4 regions of the Chryseobacterium subflavum genome follow, and region 4 is predicted to be linked to each of the others. Evidence: riboswitches for the same ligand, from Rfam matches in the RefSeq annotation. Region 4 holds a riboswitch; each other region holds the start of a gene.

Region 1 (5,328 bases), on a different contig from region 4:
TAAAATAAAATAAGTATTTTTCATTCTTGGTTTCTTAGCCTTAGAATTTCCCGAAAAGGATGTGAGAAGTACACTTAAAATTTAAAAATATGAAACGGAAATTTTCATTGATTATCTTATTATCGTTATCATTAGCTGCCTTTGGTCAAAAAAAAGAAAGTGTAAGCATTAAGGAAAAAGCACTTACCGAGCAGTTCAAAAATGATTATAAAAAGAAGACTTATAACAAATTTGAAGGAAAGATCGTTGTGAAAGATAATCAGATACAATTTGATGATAAAACCATTTTCTATGATAAATCGGATAAACTAACAAGTTTAATTTTACGGGAAGGACTTATCTATCCGCAACTCCTGACCGATTATCAAATGGAAAAATTCATAGAGGAAAGTACCGACAAAACCCAGAAAAGATTTCTGCGTCTTCAGAAAAATCCCCGTGCCGGTTTCGATGTCAATAATGTAAAATTAAGCAATACCATAGAACTAACGTTCCTCGAATCCAGCCTGAAGGCCAAAAGATTCAGAGTGACCTGCAAGGATAGTAAACTGGGCAATTTAATTCAATATCTTTTTGAACTGACTAATAAAAATGCAGGTAAAGAAACTTCTATGGAAGAGTTTGTTAAAAATTCAACTTTGACCTACCTGCAGCAGCAGAGGCAAGATTAGAAGATCTTTAATTATAGCAGTGTCAGATGATTTTAAAAATTTCAAGCATCAAACAGCTTAATGTAATTTTCTTATTATTTTCAATTTATCAGATAATTGCACTAGTGTCGCTTTTTGGATGCTACCCTTCAGATATATTTTACTGTCAATATTCTATTTATGGTTTGATGATAACATATCCCATTTCAGTTGTTAGCTTTATGATTAGATTTGCTGCTAGGGATTCAGAAATAATAGTCATTATTATTCAATCATTTATTTTTTTGATCTTTGCTTTGATTTACATATTGTTAAAACGTAAAATTCAACAATCCAGTAAGGCAAGATGACATTGCTCTTGAAAATTATTATGAGAAATTCACCATAGATTATAATCAACATAAATGTTAAAAAAAACATCAACATCCCAAATAGTATTTTTTAGTGTTTTTCTAATCATTTTCTTTGTACATAATTTTGTATTACAACCGATGATCAGAGAGACCTACTTATCTTCTGATCTCAAAAATTTTGAAGAAAGCTCCTGGAAATATACAGTGATTGTATTTTTCGCTCTTTTGTCCCTAATGTTTTTCTTAACAATTAAATCAAAAATAAAAGATCTTTCAAACTTACCCATTGCTATTTTTGTTTTAGGACTCAGTTGTTTCGCAGGATTACATCGTCCAATAAATGATCTTTTACTTTACATCAATATGAAAGTTGAGAAAGGAAGAAATTCAAAAGAATATAAAGTTGTTAATCATCAAGATTATAAGACCTTTTGGTTGAATGGTAAAACCTCAATACATGATAATAATGATTTGAATAAAGTAAATACATTCAGGCTGAAAAAAAATTAAAACCCATTTTTGAAATGAATACCAATGATACAGTCCTTGTTCCATTGAGAAGGGGTCTGATCAATATTGATTATCTTTATTAATATTTCAAACACAGCATAAAAAATATGCAGTGTTTACATTAAAAACAAAACCATGGAAATTCAAAACATTGATCATATCGTTCTAACGGTAGCTGATATCGAAAAAACCATCTCTTTTTATACAGACATCCTTGGATTTGAAGCGGTCTCATTCGGAGATAACCGGAAAGCGCTTGCTTTTGGAAACCAAAAAATCAACCTGCATCAGAAAGGCAATGAATTTGAGCCAAAGGCACTACATGCTACTCCCGGTTCTGCAGATCTGTGCTTTATTGCCACAACAGATGTACATGATATTTTAAAAGAACTTAAAGAAAAAAACATCGAAATCATCGAGGGTATTGTTATCAGAACCGGAGCAACAGGCAAAATAAGGTCCGTCTACTTCCGGGATCCTGATCAGAACCTGATTGAAGTGAGTAATTATATTTAAAATCTTCTTGAGCATGTCCCCAGATAAAAACGCCTTGGCTAAAATCCTTAGTAATTTCGAACAGGAAGAATTACCCAACAAAACCTTGCTAACGGAAGAAGGTAAGATGGCGCGTAAATTTTACTATCTCAAAAAAGGAGTTGCCAGAGGTTGGCTTAATAATGACGGTAAGGAAATTACATTTCAATTTTTGTTTGAAGGAAACTTTATTTCGTCGTGGGAAAGTCTGTTTTATAATTCTCCAAGTATTTATAATATCGAAACGATAGAACCCTGTACTGTATATAGCACTTCTATTGAGGATTTCAGACAAATAATTGAAAATAATCCGGACAGCAAGGAACTTTATTACAGCTATCTACAGGAACGCTTACTTAAATATCAGAAGCTCTTTATTTCCCGTATAAAAGATTCTGCAGAGGAAAGATATAATGAGCTTATAAAGCAATCCCCCGAGATTTTCCGCCGGGTTCCTCAGTATTATATTGCATCTTATCTTGGTATCACTTCTGTATCATTAAGCAGGATCAGAGGAAAAAAAATCTAGTAAGAGATCTGCTCTATATAGTAACTCCATGGTTATTCTTCACTTCTGCCATTACAAAAGTACTGTGTGTGCTTCCTATCGAGTCGACGGAACCTAATTTATTAAATACAAAATCCTGGTAGTGTTTCATATCGCGTACCTGAACTTTGAGAAGGAAATCAAAATCGCCTGAAATATTATAGCATTCCGCCACTTCGTCTATCAGTGTAATTTCCTGTACAAACTCATTTCCCACAGACCTGTCGTGGATCTTTAATTTAACCTGACAGAAAACTGTAAAACCACGATTCAGTTTCTCGGCTTCCAGGACAGCCGCATAATGTTTGATATAACCCTCCTGCTCCAACCTTTTAACACGCTCAAAAACAGGAGATGGAGAAAGGTTAATTTCCTTTGCCAATTCTTTAACGGTCAATTTTGCATTTTTTTGAAGGATTCTTAACAATTGAAGGTCTTTATCGTCTAGTCTTTCCACAGGATAATATTCTTTTTTCGATTTATATTTCCAAATTTACAGAATAAATAACTTACAAATTCAATTTAAACAAAACAATATACTTAATTTTTGCATTTAAGCCAATTAAACATCTTAAATTAATACCTTTACACCCTATTTTGTTCTTTAACATACTTCATCAAACGGAAAAGGTTTTACTTAAGGTAGATTAATAGGGAATCGTGTGAAAATCACGAGCTGTCGCGCAACTGTAAGTAACACAACAGAGGTTTTTGTCCCTGAATATCCACTGCCACAAGCGGGAAGGATGACAAAAACTGTTACAAGTCAGGAGACCTGCCTGTCCCGAATTGACAATGCTTTCGCGGTCTGAAGCTTTTGGTCATACAGATGATACTTTTGAACGTATTGGATTGGGTTTTAACTCAGAATTTATTTGAGTTTAAACGTAATGTTTTTTATGAAAATTAATTTCAGGTTACCTAACAATCTACTCTTCACTGGGAAAATTACGTCTATATTGTATCTTCTCTATTGCTAAAAACTATTTCCCGATTGCGTTATGAAGCATTATAAGAACTTTTAAAACCAAAATTTAATTAAAAGTTTAAAGAAAATGCAAACACACATCCTTGGCTATCCGCGAATCGGTAGCAACAGAGAACTTAAAAAAGCCTGCGAACTATATTGGGCAGGTAAAACATCGTTACAGGAACTTTTAGAGGCAGGAAAAAAGATCAGAAAGCAAAACTGGGAACTACAACAAGAAGCCGGAATTGATCTGATTCCATCCAATGACTTTTCTTTTTATGATCAGGTATTGGACATGACATTGTCTGTTGGAGCTATTCCTTCCCGTTATCAGGATATTACACCAAATGAGCTAGATCTTTACTTTGCTATGGCCAGAGGTTATCAGAAAGAAGGGCACGATATTACAGCCATGGAAATGACAAAATGGTTTGATACCAATTATCATTATATCGTTCCAGAATTCCAAAAAGATCAGCAATTCAAATTATTCTCCCATAAAATCGTTAATGAGTTTATTGAAGCGAAGGAAGCAGGAATTCATACAAAGCCTGTTATCCTTGGATTGGTAACCTATTTATTATTAGGAAAAGAAAAAGAAGAAGGTTTTGATAAATTGGATTTAGCACAAAATCTGCTTCCGGTTTACGTTGAGATCTTAAAAGAGCTTGAAAACAACGGAGCAGAATGGATTCAGCTGGATGAGCCGTTTTTAGCACTAGACCTTGATCAGAAAGCAAAAGAAGTTTACCAGAACATTTATGCTGAAATTGCCAAACAGTTTCCGAACCTTAAATTTATTGTGACCACCTATTTTGATGGGTTAAAAGATAACCTTTCATTGGCCACTACTCTACCTGTTGATGCACTACACATTGATCTGGTAAGAGCCCCGGAACAATTGGATGAGGTCATCAATGCAATTCCTGAAACATTAATCCTCTCATTAGGAGTCGTAGACGGAAGAAATATCTGGAAAAACGATTTCAATCAGTCTCTGGTTTTCATCAAAAAAGCTATTGCAGCATTAGGTTCTGAAAGAGTTTTCATTGCACCGTCATGTTCATTACTTCATTCTCCTTTCGATCTTGACCTGGAGAAAAATGAAAATATACTATCTCCGGAGATCAAACAATGGATGGCTTTCGCCAGGCAAAAAGTTTATGAAATTGTTACCTTAAAAAAATTAGCTTCAGAAAACCCGGATTACAATACTTTACAGGAATTAGCTGAAAATAAAAAAGCTATTGAAAACCGAAAAGTTTCAACACTAATTCACAATCAGGATGTGAAAAACCGTGTTACCGTAACTACAGAAAGTGACGCACAGAGAAACAGTCCTTTTAATGTGAGAAAAGAAGCACAGCAGAACGCATTGGAGCTTCCTTTATTTCCAACAACAACAATTGGGTCCTTTCCTCAAACCAAAGAAGTAAGAAGCTGGAGAGCTCAATTCAAGAAAGGAGATCTTACCGCCCAGAAATATGATCAGCTGCTTAAAGAAGAAACACAGAGAACCATCCAATGGCAAGAGGAAATCGGAATTGATGTATTGGTACATGGAGAATTTGAACGCAACGATATGGTCGAGTATTTTGGGGAACAGCTCGCAGGATTTGCATTTACTCAAAACGGATGGGTTCAAAGCTACGGAAGCCGCTGTGTAAAACCACCGGTTATTTATGGAGACGTTCACAGGCCTCAGCCAATGACGGTTTACTGGTCGCAATATGCCCAGTCATTAACTCAAAAATGGGTAAAAGG
Region 2 (5,328 bases), 130 kb from region 4:
ATGTTAAAGGATGTTTATAAAAATAAGAAACCACCATGATAATTGAATTAATAATGGCTAAAAAAACCAGTATATTACCATAGCTTCTTTTTTTATCAATAAAGTTCACTCCTACCATAAGCAAAAAAAGAAGTAAGGTGTAGACCGCAGGAAACATATGAAAAGCCTCTGAAAATTTTCCTTCAAAGACTAAAACAATTGCCCTTTGGGTACCACAACCAAAACATTCAATTCCTAAGAATTTTTTGCTTGGACAAGGTAGCATAAAATCTTCAATCTTCATTTCCTGAACTTTTATTTTGGTTTCTAAAATTAAGAAGAAATTTTAGCTCTTAGATATTGATGTGGGAAAAAACAGTTTTCATTCATTTCAAAGGATCCCTGAACTGCAATATATGGATTTCTAAGAATTTCCCTGGCTACAAAAATAAGATCGGCATCACCCTTCTGTAAAATATCCTCAGCCTGCTCTATTTTTGTGATCAAACCTACTGCTCCCGTCTTCACTTCAGCTTTATTTTTTACCTGTGATGATAAAGGGACCTGATAACCGTCAAAGACAGCAATCTTTGCTCCATGAATATTCCCACCACTTGAAACGTCCACTAAATCCACCTTATGCTGCTTCAGTATTTTTGCAAGCTCTACACTGCTTTCGATATCCCATCCATTTTCAGCATATTCTGTTCCTGAGATTCTCACAAACAATGCAGTATTATCATTCAGTTCCTCGTTTACCGCATCTACTATTTCTATTAAAAATCGTATTCTGTTTTCGAAGCTGCCTCCATATTCATCTGTTCGTATATTCGAAAGCGGAGATAAAAACTGATGAACTAAATATCCATGTGCCCCATGGATCTCTATAATATCAAATCCTGCTTTCACAGCTCTTCTTGCAGCTTCTTTAAAATTCTGAACCTGAGTTTTGATTTCTTCCAGCGTCAGAGCGTGTGGAATTCTTTCTGTAGGATGATAAGGAATCGGGCTAGGTGCCAGGGTTTCCCACCCCTCTTCCACTGGAATTTGAATATTATTCCAGGTAGAGCCTTTTCTTCCGGCATGTGCCAGCTGGATTCCGATTTTACTCTCAGAATTGGAGTGGACAAAGTTGACAATCTGCTGAAGTTTTTCAGCCTGTTCGTCATTCCATATTCCCATACATTTATTAGTGATCCTTCCCCGGGGTTCAACACCCGTTGCTTCAATCATTATCAGTCCGGTACCACCTTGTGATCTGCTTCCGTAATGTACGAAATGAAAGTCATTAGCCATTCCGTTTTCACTTGAATACATACACATAGGTGACATAACCCATCGGTTAGAGAGTTTAATATTTCTGAATTGTATCGGAGTATATAACATTGTCTATTAATTTTTGAATTTTACTAATGAAGAGGAAATAATCCCGGGTTGCCCACGTGATTAAAAAGAACTAATTTTACCTCCCCTTTTTAGGCTCCAATAAATATATGAAAAAAGATATACAGATCGGCTACGAATATTTTAAAAATAGCTCTGAACTGAACGATATAGAAAAAAAACTTTTCGAAAGAGCAAAACAAGCCCGCGAAAATGCTTATGCCCCTTATTCCCAATTTTTGGTCGGGTGCTCCGTATTACTTGAAAACGGAGAAATATTTTCCGGTAACAATCAGGAAAATGCAGCTTTTCCATCCGGACTTTGTGCTGAAAGAACAGCTCTATTCTGGATAGGTGCAAATTTCCCTGAGGAAAAGATCAAAAAGATTTTTATCGTAGGAGGCCCTAAAGAATCTTCTGAAAAAACACCACCGATTCCCCCGTGTGGCGCCTGCAGACAAAGTCTTATTGAATACGAAACAAAACAAAAAGAAAATATTGATCTTTATTTTTCCAGTATGAATGACGAAATCGTTAAGGTAAATTCGATTAAAGATCTATTGCCATTTTACTTTGACTCGACGTTCTTGTAATCGTGAAACTCTCAATTCTGAGGTTCTGGGAATCGTTATTTTTTCTGCAGACCATTGTTTTGATTACAAATTAACAGATACGACTGAGATTTCTTTTTAAAAACTTATCTTTGCAAAAATTTTGGTTTTCAAGCTATTGAAATAATAGGGAATTGGGTGAAAATCCCAGACTGTCCCCGCAACTGTAGATCGCAATTAAAATTTCTATAAGAAACCACTGTGAAAACGGGAAGGTATAGAAATGCGAAAGTCAGGAGACCTGCCAAAATGATAATATCAAAAATATATTGCTTTCGGTGGAAAAGTAAAATAGTATGAAAAAAACCTTAGTACTGCTTTTATCGTTATCTGCTTATTTTCTTTGTCTGGGACAAGAGAAAGCAATCGATACCGTTTATATTTTTGACAACCAGATGAACAAGGTAAAACTTTTTCATAAGGTTACTCCAATTACTCCTCAGGATGCTGAAAAGAATTCCACGAATCTTTCAGAACTTTTACGTTTCCAATCCAGTATTTATATCAAGGAAAACGGACGAGGTGCAGTTTCTTCGCCTTCGTTCAGAGGAACCTCTGCTCCACAGACAGCCTTTGTTTGGAATGGAATCAATATCAATTCGATATTTCTTGGTCAGGGAGACATTAATAATATTCCTCTTTTCGGATATGATGAGATCGGAGTGAAAGCCGGTGGCGGAAGTGTAATATACGGGAGTGGTGCAATCGGCGGGAGTATACATCTCAATAATAATCTGGGTTTCAATAAAAGTTTTAAAGCCTCCCTGTATTCTGAGGGTGGATCATTTGGTACTTTTAATAATTTCGGAACGGCCTCCTACAGCAATGAAAAGCTGAGTTTTAAAGTCTCAGGAAATCATTCGATCAGTCAGAATGATTATAAAGTCGAAGAAAAAAACTATATTAATAGAAACGGCAAATACTTTAACAGTACCTTTAATGTTGGAATCTCCTATAAAATTGCGAGACATCAGACGATCTCATGGCAAAGTCAGTTTTTTGACTCGACACAGAATTATCCGATTTTTGTAGAGAATGGCAACCGTACAAAATACGAGACACAAAGCACCAGAAGCTTACTTTCCTGGGATATTACTAAAAATAAATTTTCAAATAGCTTAAAAGCTGCTTACACAGAAGAAAATTTCCAATATTTTGGCAATTACAATGCTCCGAAGACCAGTGGTTCAACAGGGAAAAATTATATCTTTAAAAATGATTTTAATTATTTCATCGTACCTGAACTTAATGTCAACATCATCACCGAATTCCAGGTAAACAAAGGTGAGGGGTATCAGCCTGATCTCCAAGGTGTAAAAACTGAAGGAATTGGTAATGTAAGTAGAAATGTAGGCTCTTTAGCGGGGTTAATACGATATTTTCCGACGAAAGATCTGCGTTTTGAAGCTGGTGTTAAAAAGGATTTTGTAGAGAATATAAGTTCGCCATTGCTTTACTCATTCTCGGGAAAATGGAGTCCGGTACAATGGTATAATCTTGGAGTAAATGTATCCAGAAATTTCAGATTTCCAACATTCAATGATCTGTATTGGAATCCCGGAGGAAATCCAAACCTAAAACCGGAAAGGTCTTACCAGATGGATATGGACCATGAGTTTAAATGGGGTAATATTAAACTTGCATTAAGTCCGTATTATCTTTATATATCGGATAATATAGTGTGGTTGCCGACAGCTTACGGATATTGGTCCCCAGTTAATATCAATAAAGTGAAGTCTTATGGTTTAGAATCACAGATTACTTTTGATAAACAGCTTAAAGAACACCATTTTAGATTTAATATAGGATATACACTTGCAAAATCCATCAATCAGGAAACTAAAAAGCAAATGATGTATGTCCCTCTCCATAAGGTTTTTGGAAATTTTGATTATCAGTATTCTTTCCTAAAACTTTATGTTCAGGGAGTTTTTAATGGTCTTACATACACTACAACAGATGAAAAAAGAGAAGATGCTATAGATTCTTATTTCGTCATGAACACGGGTGTATCAGCAACGATCTTAAAAAAATATGTCTTAGGTTTTAAAATCAATAATTTAACCAATACTGTTTATGAAACGGTGTCTTATTATCCGATGCCAAAACGTAATTACAGTATTTCCGCAACGATAAATTTTTAATAAAAAATAACATGAAAATAACTAGACTTTTACAACTTTTATTTGCTGTAGTACTACTTTTCAATATTTCCTGTAGTACTGATAGCGATAATACTTTGCCTGTAGTAACTTATGAAAACGGATATTTAATTTCGAACGAAGGAAATTTCGGAAAGCCAAATGCAGAAGTAACTTTCGTTTCAAGAGACTTAACTTTTAGTCAAAACAGCATCTTTTCCAAAAATAATAATGGAAACCAATTGGGTGATGTTTTACAAGCTATGGCATTCAACGGGGATAAAGCGTATCTCTTGTTAAACAACTCAAATAAAATCCAGGTAGTAAATCGATATACTTTTAAAAGTGCAGGTGAAATTACCAATCAAATAGATAATCCCCGTTATGTTGCAGTTGCCAATAATAATATCTATGTAACCAATGATAAATATCAGGGAGCTAAATATGTAAGTATTTATAAAAATTCAGATCTATCTTTTGTTAAGAAAATTACATTCACGGATAACGTTGAAAGAATTGTTGAAGCAGGAGGAAATATTTTTGTTCAAAATGCAAGCTTTGGATTCGGAAACAAAATAACTTACATCAATACTTCGAACAATGATGTACAATCTGTAATTACATTGCCCAATGTAAACATCAACAAAACAATTTCCTATAATGGTAATGTATATGTTATTGCTACAGGAACTACTGACTCTTATATTTATCAAATTTCAAGTACCGGAAGCATTACGAAAACAACAACGTTGACAGGTATTCCTAATGCTACCAATCTTCAGATTGATGGTGGAAGATATTTCTTCTCTTCAGCAAATAAAGTATACTCAATGGTTATGGCGGCAACTACTCCTCCTACAACTCCTATTATTACTGCTGTAGACGGAGGACAATACTATACACTTTACGGTTTCAGTGTTGTAGATGGAAAGATCTTTACGTCTGATGTGAAGAACTTTACTGAAGACAGTGAAGTTACAGTATATACTACTTCAGGATCAAAAATCAAATCCTTTACAACAGGTAAGGGGACTAATGGCGTGTATTTAAATTAAGAAGTTTCTACTTTTTAATAGACTAATAAATTTTATTTTTTTTTCATCATTTGTGTTTTTTCCGGGCTGCCTAAGGCAGCCCGGATTTCTTCTACAGAAACCAGACAACATCCAAATAAAAAAGATCCGGAAATGAAATCTCCGGATCTTTTTCTTTTT
Region 3 (5,328 bases), on a different contig from region 4:
CAGTTGTTTTACCCATCCCTTTTAATTGATGGTGCAATGTCATAGCTGCTTCCACGGCTGTTTGTGAATGGAATTCAGCAGGGAAAGAGATCTTAAACAATACATTCTCCATTACATAAGAACCGTATTCACGCTGAAATTTGAATTCATTTCCTTTAAATGAAACATCATAGAATCCCCATGTTTTAGCCGTAAGTACCGAAGGATAACCCATTTCGCCGGTTTTGGCAATTAATGCTAAACGCACAGCTCTGGAAGTGGCATCTCCGGCTGCCCATGACTTACGACTTCCTGTATTAGGAGCGTGACGGTATGTTCTTAAAGATTGTCCGTCCACAAAGGCCAATGAGATCGCATTGATCAGCTCATCACGGGTTAATCCAATTAATTTCCCTACAACGGCCGTAGAAGCCAACTTCACTAATAAAACGTGATCTAAACCTACTCTGTTGAATGAATTTTCAAGAGCAATTACTCCCTGAATTTCATGCGCCATGATCATGGCTTCCAGCACCTGCTTCATTTTCAAAGGAGCTTTTCCTTCTGCAATATGGGTTCTGGACAACCAGTCAGCGGTTGCTAAAATTCCTCCTAAGTTATCAGAAGGATGTCCCCATTCTGCAGCTAGCCACGTATCATTAAAATCCAGCCAACGAATAATAGCTCCGATATTGAAAGCCGCCTGAACCGGATCCAGTTGAAACTGAGTTCCCGGCACTTTTGCACCATTCGGAACAACAGTTCCTTTTACGATAGGCCCCAATAATTTTGTACATGCAGGATAAGTTAAAGCTTCCAATCCACATCCAATAGTATCTAAAAGGCAGTAGTGAGCCGTTTTCCAGGCCAGGTCGTTTTTAATTTCGAAGTTCAATACATAATCTGCAATATCTGTTAATACCTGATCCGGTTGTGGTCTTTCATTTGAAATGTGTGATGACATCTTTTTGTTTTAAGTTTAATTAGTTTATATTTTAAATCGATTGTATTATCTGCTTGTGATAGGAACAAATTCTTTATTTTCAGGCCCGGTGTAATTGGCACTTGGACGGATAATTTTGCCATCCTGCCTTTGTTCAATGATGTGGGCACTCCATCCCGTGACTCTTGAAATAACAAATAACGGAGTGAACATAAGGGTTGGTACTCCCATCAGATGATACGAAACCGCTGAGAACCAATCCAGGTTAGGGAACATTTTCTTTTCTTCCCACATTATGGTTTCCAGCCTTTCAGCAATATGATAAAGCAACATATCTCCGGCCTCTTCGGAAAGTTCTTTCGCTACTTTTTTTATCACTACGTTTCGCGGATCCGATATGGTGTACACCGGATGTCCAAATCCAATAATTACTTCTTTGTTACCAATACGCCTTCTGATATCCTCTTCCGCTTCATCCGGGGAATTATAACGACTCTGAATTTCGAAAGCCACTTCATTCGCCCCACCATGTTTAGGACCTCTTAAAGCGCCGATAGCTCCCGTTATACAGGAATAAAAATCTGAAGAGGTTCCCGCAATAACACGCGCAGTAAAAGTGGAAGCGTTAAATTCATGCTCTGCATACAGATTAAGAGAGATTTCCATTGCCTTCACCCAGGAATCGGGTGCTTTTTTACCATGCAACAGGTGAAGAAAATGGCCTCCAATAGTATCATCATCAGTTTCTACATCAATCTCTTTTCCGTTATGCGTATAATGATACCAATACAAAAGTCCGGAACTGAATGATGCCAGTAATTTGTCTGCAATATCCCTTGCTCCCGCCACATTATGATCGTCTTTTTCAGGCTGAATACTTCCAATTGCTGAAACCATGGAGCGCATTACATCCATCGGATGGGCAGCTGCAGGAATACTTTTCAGGATATTTCTTACAGAATGTGGTAATCCTCTCAATGATTTCAATTTGGCTTTATAGTTTTTTAACTGGGCTCCTGTTGGTAGCTGTCCGTAAATAAGAAGATAGGCTACCTCCTCAAATTCTGCTTTTTCTGCGAGGTCCAAAATGTCATAACCTCTGTAATGGAGATCATTTCCACTTTTTCCTACACTGCAAAGTGCAGTATTACCTGCGGCAACCCCGGAAAGCGCTACACTTTTCTTAGGCTTAAATGTTGGTTCGTTATTCATTGACATTCTTGTTCTGTTTAAATAGGTTATCTAATTTTTGTTCGTAATCATGGTATCCAATACTTTTGTAAAGCTCTTCCCGGGTCTGCATGGTATCAATTACATGAGCCTGGGTTCCATCTTTCCGGATATGCTCGTAAACATTCAGTGCTGCCTTATTTGCCGCCCGGAAAGCAGAAAGGGGATATAAAATCAAACCGACTCCCGCATCTTTCAGTTCATCAGCAGTATACATTTTAATCATTCCGAATTCTGTAATATTGGCCAGTACAGGAATACCTGTAGCGTCTACAAACTTTTGATAATAGCTTAAATCAGGAACAGCCTCCGCAAAGATGAAATCTGCTCCGGCTTCTTTATAGGCAACAGCCCTTTCCAATGTTTTTTCAAGCCCTTCATTGGCAAAAGCATCAGTACGTGCCCCGATCACAAAATTTTCATCCGTCCGAGCATCAACAGCAGCCTTCAAACGGTCTACCATTTCCTCTTTGCTTACCACTTCTTTACCTGGACGGTGCCCACAACGTTTCGCTCCCACCTGGTCTTCAATATGCAAAGCACCTGCTCCGGCTTTAATTAATGATTTTACAGTTCTTGCTACGTTGAATGCCGAAGGACCAAACCCCGTATCTACATCCACCAATAGAGGTAAATCACATACATTGGTTATTCGTTGAATATCGATCAGAACATCCTCAAGGGTCGTAATTCCCAGATCCGGAATTCCCAACGATCCTGCAGCAACTCCTCCTCCGGAAAGATAAATAGCATTGAATCCTGCTTGCTGCGCCAGCAATGCATGATTGGCATTGATAGCCCCGACAATCTGAAGAGGGTTTTCTTTTTGCATCGTCTCCCGGAAACGTAATCCGGCAGACTCTAGACTTACATTTTTACTCATCTTTAATATTATTGTTCGTTTTGATGTATTTTAACTCACATTCTTCCAACAATTTAAAGAAAGATTATTCTTTAAATGATTAAAATAATTAAACGACCTATAAACCTTAATGAATGGTTGAACAGCCTCATTACATTTTCATGTAATAACAATCCGGTCAAAGATTGCTGCCATCAGCCTGTAATGCTTATAAATCAATATAAAAGGTGCTGATAAAACTTCACAATACTTTGTAAAAGAGAAAATTATGGAAAGGGACTAATACGAGCAAGCTGTAGAAATGATACAGCCCTGAAAAGCAAAACCTGTAAACCATTTCTTAAAAATGATAATGTACACAAAAAGATATCGGGCACTGTTATCACATCGTATCATACCTGACTATAAGCTTCAGATCGCGAAAGCATCGTCAATTCGAAATAGGCAGGTCTCCTGACTTGTAACAATTTTTATCGTCCTTCCCATTCAAAAAAAGAACAGTGAACCCTGATTGATAAAAACCTTTTGAGTGTTACTTACAGTTGCGCGACAGTTCGTGATTCACACACGATTCCCTTTTAATTCACAGCTAAGTGTAACCAATTCCGGTTGATAAAGAAGTATAAATGAACTCCTTGGTGGTAAATATAGGTATTTTATTGAAACACGAAAATAATTATTTACGAACAACAGTTAGGAATTCGTAATTCTTTGAAAATAGGCATTATAAATATATTTTCAATTTTCAAAATCATAATTAAAATGATCTTGATTATGTAAAAATCACTTGCAAAAAAATCCGACAAACACGATTATTGAGAAAAGCATATGCTCTCAATATGAAAATATGATTCTGAATTAACAGATAAAAGCCTGAAAAACACTCACAATATCTGTTTCAAATTCTCACCTATATTTTGCAAAGCCAACAGGCTATGGGATGTGATACGTTCTGCAAAAATAATCCTGAAATGGTACCTGAACTGATCGGTAAGGCTAAAAATTTCTCCGGGAGTAAATAATATTCTTTGCTGTTCGCAATAAGCGTAAAATTTCTCCATATCCACTCCTTCAGGCAAACTTCCCCAAATGCTGTATCCACCCTGAGGATCTTCAAAATAAGCCCCATCCGGAAAATGGCTTTTTAATATCTCTAACACATCTTTGGCCTGCTTATATAGCTGTTTACGAAATGAACGCAAATGTTTATCATAGCTATGGTCTTCAAGCAGTTTAATGACCAGTTCCTGATATACCGGAGCAACAGATCTTCCTAAGGCAAACCTGGTTCTCTCTGCTTCCGCATGGAATTTTCCCGAATGCATCCATCCCAGGCGAATACCGGGAGCCAATGTTTTGGAAAAAGAAGAAAAAGTTATTACCCAACCACCGGTATCAAAACTCCCGATCCCCGAAGGTCTCTCATTGCCAAAATAAAGGTCTCCGTAAATATCATTTTCGATAATCGGAAACTCATATTCTTCCGCAATGGAAAGCAGTTCTTTTTTTACAGTTTCCGACATCAGAATTCCTGTAGGATTGTGAAAATTAGGTGTAACTACAAGAGATCTGATATCATGATCCGCGCATATCTTTTTTAAATATGCCGTATCAAAACCATTTCTATCCCGGACAGGAATTTCTATGACTTTAAGTTTCAGATTGGCAATTACTTCCAAAACAGAAAAAACGCACGGACTTTCAACAGCAATGAGGTCACCGGCATTCGTCACAGATGCCAGGGCAATGTAAAGTGCCTGCAATGCTCCATCAGTAATGATTAATTTTTCAGGATGCAATGTGTATCCATATTGAGAAGTACGTTTAGCGATAAGATCTCTTAGTTCTAAAGACCCGTTAGCAGGATAGTAGCGAAGAAGTGAAGTCCCTTTTTCGCGGATCACTTTCTGCATTTTTTTTAAAATGAGCTTTTGCGGAATCAATAGATCCGTAGGTGCCGCCGAATTAAATGAGGCATATTCGGAGGGCTTATTTCTTGATGAAATCAGAGCAACATTTTTATTGAAAACTTCATTTTTTGAGACCGGGTAAAGTGGTAAGTTTTCACTGCTTATTTGTGGAACATCATCTGCTACAAAATAACCGGAGCGGGGAATATTTTTCACCCATCCTTTCATCACCAGATGATCATAACCACTTTGAACCGAACTTGTACTCAGATGATAATTTTCTTTAATCTCTCTCACAGATGGTAGACGGGTGCCGGGCTTTAACATTCCAGTCTTTATTTTATCTTCAATAGTAGTGGTAAAAATCTCATATCTGTACGTCTTCATGGCGTTTCATCTTTTTC
Region 4 (5,328 bases):
ATCAGACAAGAAAAAGAGATCAGTGCGAAGATTCCTCCAAGAACATATCTCACTACGTTCCATATCCCGCTTCCTGCATTATTAATGTAAGGTTTGTTTTCGATGTATATTTCTCCGACTCTCTGAGTAGATTCGTTGGCAAATTGTACCAGCTTATTCGATTCATTTTTAAGATTGTCGAAGTTCATAGGCTTTCCCTTCATTTTCAAAAAATCTGCAGCAGTTTCTGCTTTGGGAAGTACGATCCACAGAATAATATAAAGTAATGCAATAAGTGAAGAGGATATAGCAGCTGTAAATATTCCCAGGATAAATACTCCAAGCCAGATTGCTCTCATGGCAGTAATATCCATTCCTACATAATGGGCCAGACCTGCACACACACCGGCGATCTTTTGTCTTTCAGGATCACGGAATAATTGTCTTTTGTCTGAATATTCTGCGCCTGAGTGGCTTGTTCTTTTAGAGTTTTTCTCTGAATAATATGCTTCTTCCTGTTCTTCGATTTTTTCCGGTGTTCCGATTTGTGCAATTACTCCTTCTACATCAGTATCGTTGATAACTTCTCTTTTTCCTAATGAATCTCTGAAGATTTCAACCATTCTTATTTCTATGTCATGCATTACCTCATCTGCTTCTGAAGCATCCAGAGAGCTTCTTAGTGCATTAAGGTAATCGCTTAGCTTTATGTATGCGTGTTCCTCTATTGTAAAAGAAAAACCTGCGAGTCCTATTGAGAGTGTCTTGTTCATAGCTTTGTTTTTTAATTTTTTTGAGTGATTTGGTTTACTGAATCTGTTAATTCGTTCCAGGTATTGAGAAGTTCACCTAAAAACAACTTTCCTTTTTCTGTAATCTGGTAGTATTTTCTCGGTGGGCCTCCTGTTGATTCTTCCCATCTGTAAGAGAGAAACTCACCATTTTTTAATCTTGTTAAAAGAGGGTAGAGTGTGCCTTCTACTACATCCAGTTTTCCTTTTTTTAGTTCATCTATAAGGTCGGAAACATACATTTCACGATGATTGATAAGACTTAAAATACAGAATTCCAGAATCCCTTTTCGCATTTGCGCTTTGGTATTTTCAGTATTCATCTTAATAAGGTTTTAATTAGTTATATTTAGAATCCGGTTCCTAGCTAGTTGAACCTATTCTTATTTTACATTACAAAGATATGTAATTAAAATGGTATTATGCAATACAAAGTAGTGGAATTTTTATTTACTTTTATTTAATTAACTGATTTTCAATTAAATAAATTTTATCTATTTTTTTAAGAAAACTAAAATCAATTAAAATAGAAGATAAATGATGGTCATTCTTAACGCTATTCTTATTTTTGTTATGGAAATTTTCAGTCATCTGTATACTGAGCAAAAAAGTTAATTTTGAATAGTTCTGTAATCTTGATCATCTTTATTATTTTAGGATCTTTTTGCTCCGGTCAGCAGCATTTTGAAATTAAAGATGGATCCTTATTGTATAATGCGGATATCACTGTTCAGGATTGTGATGCTGATAAATGTAGTGGAAATGGTACAATTATACTGAAAGATAAAAGGACCTCGCGGACTTTACAGGAGTTCACTTCTGATGATCTTTATTTTTACCTTGGTAAGGATCAACAACCTAGTGTTAATGTTATTCAGCTTTATGATGAACAGAGCCCGCTGATATTTAAAGATTTTAACTTTGACGGTTTTGAAGATATTGCTATCCGAAATGGTAATGAAAGCAGCTATGGTGGTCCTTCCTATGACGTATATGTCTATAATACGACAAGAAAGCAATTCGTGATCAGTGAGGAATTAACTGATCTTGCCCGCGAAAATCTGGGAATGTTTCAGACAGATCCAAAAAGGAAAAGACTCATAACATTTTCTAAATCCGGTTGTTGCTGGCATTTAACCACAGAATACAGAGTGCTGCCCGGAAAAGGACTTGATAAGGTCTTTGAACTGGAAGAAGATGCCATGAATGATGAATCTGTAAAAGTAACCCGACGCGAAAAGATTAAAAATAAATGGATCATAAAAACAAAGAGATATCCAATCAAAGAATATTATAAAGAATAGGAAACATGAAAATACAAAAGGAAATTGATTTTATTCTTGCTGTAGATGCATTAAAAAATGTACAGAGAAGGAATTATAATGCCGATGATTCAAGAAGAGAAAATACTGCTGAACACTCATGGCAGATCATTATTTTAGCACAGGTACTTTTCCCCTATGCTAAAAACAGGGCTGATATCGATCTGTTAAGGGTGATACGGATGCTTTCTATCCACGATCTGGTAGAAATAGAAGCTGGAGATACATTTTTATTTGACGAAAAAGCCATGGTGGGCAAATTTGAAAGAGAAAAATTGTCTGCCCAGAAAATTTTCGGGATTCTTGATGAACCTTTGCGTTCGGAATTCTTTAATTTGTGGCTGGAATTTGAAGAAGAACAGACCCCTGATGCTATTTTTGCCTGTGCAATAGACAGGATCATGCCGTTTATCCTGAATTCGCATACTTCAGGAAAAAGCTGGACAGAAGCTAAGGTAACAGAAAGCCAGATCAGGAATATGCTGGAAAATGCCATCAGCCGGGCTTCTGATGAAATGGGAGAAGCATTCCAGTTTTTACTTAGTAAAAGTTTAGAAACAGAAAAAGTTTTAAGATAAATAAAACGCAAGCCGAAGGCTTGCGTTTTTTTCTGATTATAGTATCTGTACAGGCTTTTTAAATTCGTCTATAGCTACGAAAGTGAAATCTCCAACAATAGCTCTTTCTCTTTCATACGAATACATCTGTTCTGTATAAATTTCTACGTTTACCTTCATACTGGTAGTCCCGACATGGGAAACTGTTCCTATCAATTCTACAATAGTTCCTGCAGGAATAGGCTTTTTAAAATCAATTTTGTCGCTGCTTACAGTTACCACTCGTTTTCTTGCAAAGCGGGTAGCGGTAATAAATGCCACTTCATCCATCAATTGCATCGCTGTACCACCAAAAAGGGTATCGTAATGATTGGTTGTGTTGGGGAAAACCGCTTTAAAGATTCTGGTTTCAGATGCTTGAATTCTTTCTTCTGTAGTCATATTTCATTATTAAATTAAAGCGGGATGAAATTATTGAAATAAACAGAATAATCTAGGAATTAGTATATTCCTGAAAACATCCATCAGATCAATAAACTTCAGGCCGCGAAAGTTTCTTGTTCAAAGAAAAGGCAGGTCTCCTGACTTGTAACATCTTTAATCCCTTCCCATGCATGGCACAGTGGATCCTACATAAAGACTTTTGTTACTTACAGTTGCGCGACAGCTCGTGATTTTCACACGATTCCCTTTTAATCTGCGTTAGGCAGAACCCATTCCTGTGATGAATAAGTGGTAAGACTTTTTCAGGTGCAAAAATAAGGATAATACAGAGAAGTAAGGTGAATTATTCCGGATTTTTAAAAATAATCTGATGAGCCACCCGGCCCTGTTTGATTGTCCAGAGTGTGGTATACCTGTTTTCACCTGATCCGTTCACCATATAAAGGAAAATATTATCATTATCAATAGCAGCTACACTGATGTTATTGAAATCCATAGTAGGCTGGAACATATTTTTGATGGCTTCTCTCACAAAGACAGAGCCACGCCCCACCTGCTGTACCCGGATCGATTTGATTTCGGTCATCCCTTCCGGAAGTTCTTTGCTTATTCCCCAGGGTTTAACTTTATCAATGGTTAATATCGTTCCATCCGTATCTTTTTCCTGTTTACGGTAGCTGGCATTAGAAGGATAAATATCGATGATTACTTTACTCCTTTGAGCGGTAGGTATTTTGGGGTTGTTATTATCTGTGAAAATGAGGGATCTTCCGTTTTTGGATTTGGAAGGTGTGTATTGAGGCAACTGATCAATAAAGGCTACACGGTCTTTATTCACCATACCTTCCTTATCAAGATTTTCATATCTCACAAAAGGCTTTTCAGTATCCTGCTTATCGGGATATTTGATCCATAGCCATTCTGTTTCTCCGGGAGCCGGTTTTACATAAAGAAAAACATCCCCTTTACGCATTCTGATTTTGTCTACAATTTTTCTGTAATTATCCTTTGCCACCCGTACATTGGCATAGCCTTCTTCTGCTTTTACAACTCCAAAAGGAATTTTTTGCTGCCCTTTTAGGAAGGCTAATGAAAATAAACTGAAGGCAGATAAATAGAATGCTTTGTTTACGGAAATCATCATGAAAAATTTTTGATACTTCAAATATATAAATTAAAAGCATTTCGGAACATAATTATAGCTTCCTAAATCTTCTTTATTTGCTAAAGAAAGTTTTACAAAAGGAATTTATTCTGTTAGGTTGGAGGAGGATAGAAATTCGGTAAGGCGAAATTTTTTGGGAAGAAGGAAGAGTAAAGAGTAAAGAGTAAAGAATAAGAGAGTGCTAAAAGCACTCTCATTTATTATTAAATCAATTTTTAAATTCTTTCAAGCTCATCGGCATCAATGGTTGTTTTAAAGGTTCCATAATTGACAATCACTTTATTTCTTGAAATTTTTTCAATCGTGCCGACACTGGTACTTCCTGTAATACGCACCCGTTGTCCCACTTTCATCCAGATCTCACGATCGGTTTTGCGTTTTTCCTCTATTTTTTCGTTGGTTTCTGCGATTTTTTCAATAACCTCTTCTTTTTTCAGCTGCTGGGTGATCTTTCTTTTTACAATCTGAAGACGTTTGGTTTCATCTTTATCAGCACCTATTTTTCTGAATTTTTCCTGTTCTAAAATCTTCACGAAATCTTTTACCACATCCTTCCTGGATTTTCCCTTAACGTAGCTTTCGATAAAAGATTCGATTTTGTTCCCGAACTGAAGCTTCCGATGTTCTTCTTCATACAGCTTTTGAAAATTGAATAATTTTTGCTGAAGTTGTTCATTCAGCTTTTGAAGGTTATCCCGTTTATCTTCTACCGATTCCTTTCTTTCAGCCAGATCTGTTTTAAGCTTTTCAACTTCAAATTTTTCCTGCTGTAGCTTAACAATGGTTTTATCAAGGTTTACAATATCGTGTTCTACCTTTTTCTTTGCAGAATGGATAATGAATCTGGGAATTTTATTCTTTTCGGCAACTTCAAAAGTAAAGGAACTTCCTGCCTGGCCTACCTCCAGTTTGTACATCGGTTCCAGAGTTTCTTCATTGAATAGCATCGCCGCATTTTCAGCATTAGGGAGTTGTTCTATCACCAGTTTGATATTGGTATAGTGTGTGGTGATAATCGCGAAACTTTTTTTGTCGTAGAAAAATTCAAGGAAACTTTCTGCCAGGGCACC

The links. Region 4 has a riboswitch for cobalamin ahead of AC0INN_RS14210 (acyl-CoA thioesterase). Riboswitches for the same ligand answer to the same signal wherever they lie in the genome.
Region 1: it holds a riboswitch for cobalamin, as region 4 does, so the genes downstream of both, metE (5-methyltetrahydropteroyltriglutamate--homocysteine S-methyltransferase) here and AC0INN_RS14210 (acyl-CoA thioesterase) in region 4, are expected to answer to the same signal.
Region 2: it holds a riboswitch for cobalamin, as region 4 does, so the genes downstream of both, AC0INN_RS14725 (TonB-dependent receptor plug domain-containing protein) here and AC0INN_RS14210 (acyl-CoA thioesterase) in region 4, are expected to answer to the same signal.
Region 3: it holds a riboswitch for cobalamin, as region 4 does, so the genes downstream of both, prpB (methylisocitrate lyase) here and AC0INN_RS14210 (acyl-CoA thioesterase) in region 4, are expected to answer to the same signal.

The regions. Positions count from the first base shown of each region.
Region 1 covers NZ_JBVTMR010000001.1:1,753,472-1,758,799, forward strand. Annotated here, with positions in the region: gene AC0INN_RS07720 (hypothetical protein) at 90-671, shown strand; gene AC0INN_RS07725 (hypothetical protein) at 1,055-1,513, shown strand; gene AC0INN_RS07730 (VOC family protein) at 1,649-2,029, shown strand; gene AC0INN_RS07735 (Crp/Fnr family transcriptional regulator) at 2,043-2,576, shown strand; gene AC0INN_RS07740 (Lrp/AsnC family transcriptional regulator) at 2,590-3,051, opposite strand; cobalamin riboswitch at 3,206-3,391, shown strand; gene metE (5-methyltetrahydropteroyltriglutamate--homocysteine S-methyltransferase) at 3,650-5,328, shown strand, end outside.
Region 2 covers NZ_JBVTMR010000003.1:272,711-278,038, forward strand. Annotated here, with positions in the region: gene AC0INN_RS14710 (DUF2752 domain-containing protein) at 1-283, opposite strand, end outside; gene namA (NADPH dehydrogenase NamA) at 313-1,365, opposite strand; gene AC0INN_RS14720 (cytidine deaminase) at 1,473-1,955, shown strand; cobalamin riboswitch at 2,061-2,236, shown strand; gene AC0INN_RS14725 (TonB-dependent receptor plug domain-containing protein) at 2,270-4,117, shown strand; gene AC0INN_RS14730 (DUF5074 domain-containing protein) at 4,129-5,169, shown strand.
Region 3 covers NZ_JBVTMR010000001.1:146,984-152,311, reverse strand. Annotated here, with positions in the region: gene AC0INN_RS00715 (bifunctional 2-methylcitrate dehydratase/aconitate hydratase) at 1-943, opposite strand, end outside; gene prpC (bifunctional 2-methylcitrate synthase/citrate synthase) at 989-2,134, opposite strand; gene prpB (methylisocitrate lyase) at 2,127-3,035, opposite strand; cobalamin riboswitch at 3,441-3,633, opposite strand; gene AC0INN_RS00700 (aminotransferase-like domain-containing protein) at 3,899-5,311, opposite strand.
Region 4 covers NZ_JBVTMR010000003.1:147,620-152,947, reverse strand. Annotated here, with positions in the region: gene AC0INN_RS14230 (PspC domain-containing protein) at 1-752, opposite strand, end outside; gene AC0INN_RS14225 (PadR family transcriptional regulator) at 764-1,093, opposite strand; gene AC0INN_RS14220 (FG-GAP repeat protein) at 1,388-2,074, shown strand; gene AC0INN_RS14215 (HD domain-containing protein) at 2,080-2,670, shown strand; gene AC0INN_RS14210 (acyl-CoA thioesterase) at 2,707-3,090, opposite strand; cobalamin riboswitch at 3,204-3,381, opposite strand; gene AC0INN_RS14205 (hypothetical protein) at 3,437-4,237, opposite strand; gene AC0INN_RS14200 (endonuclease MutS2) at 4,474-5,328, opposite strand, start outside.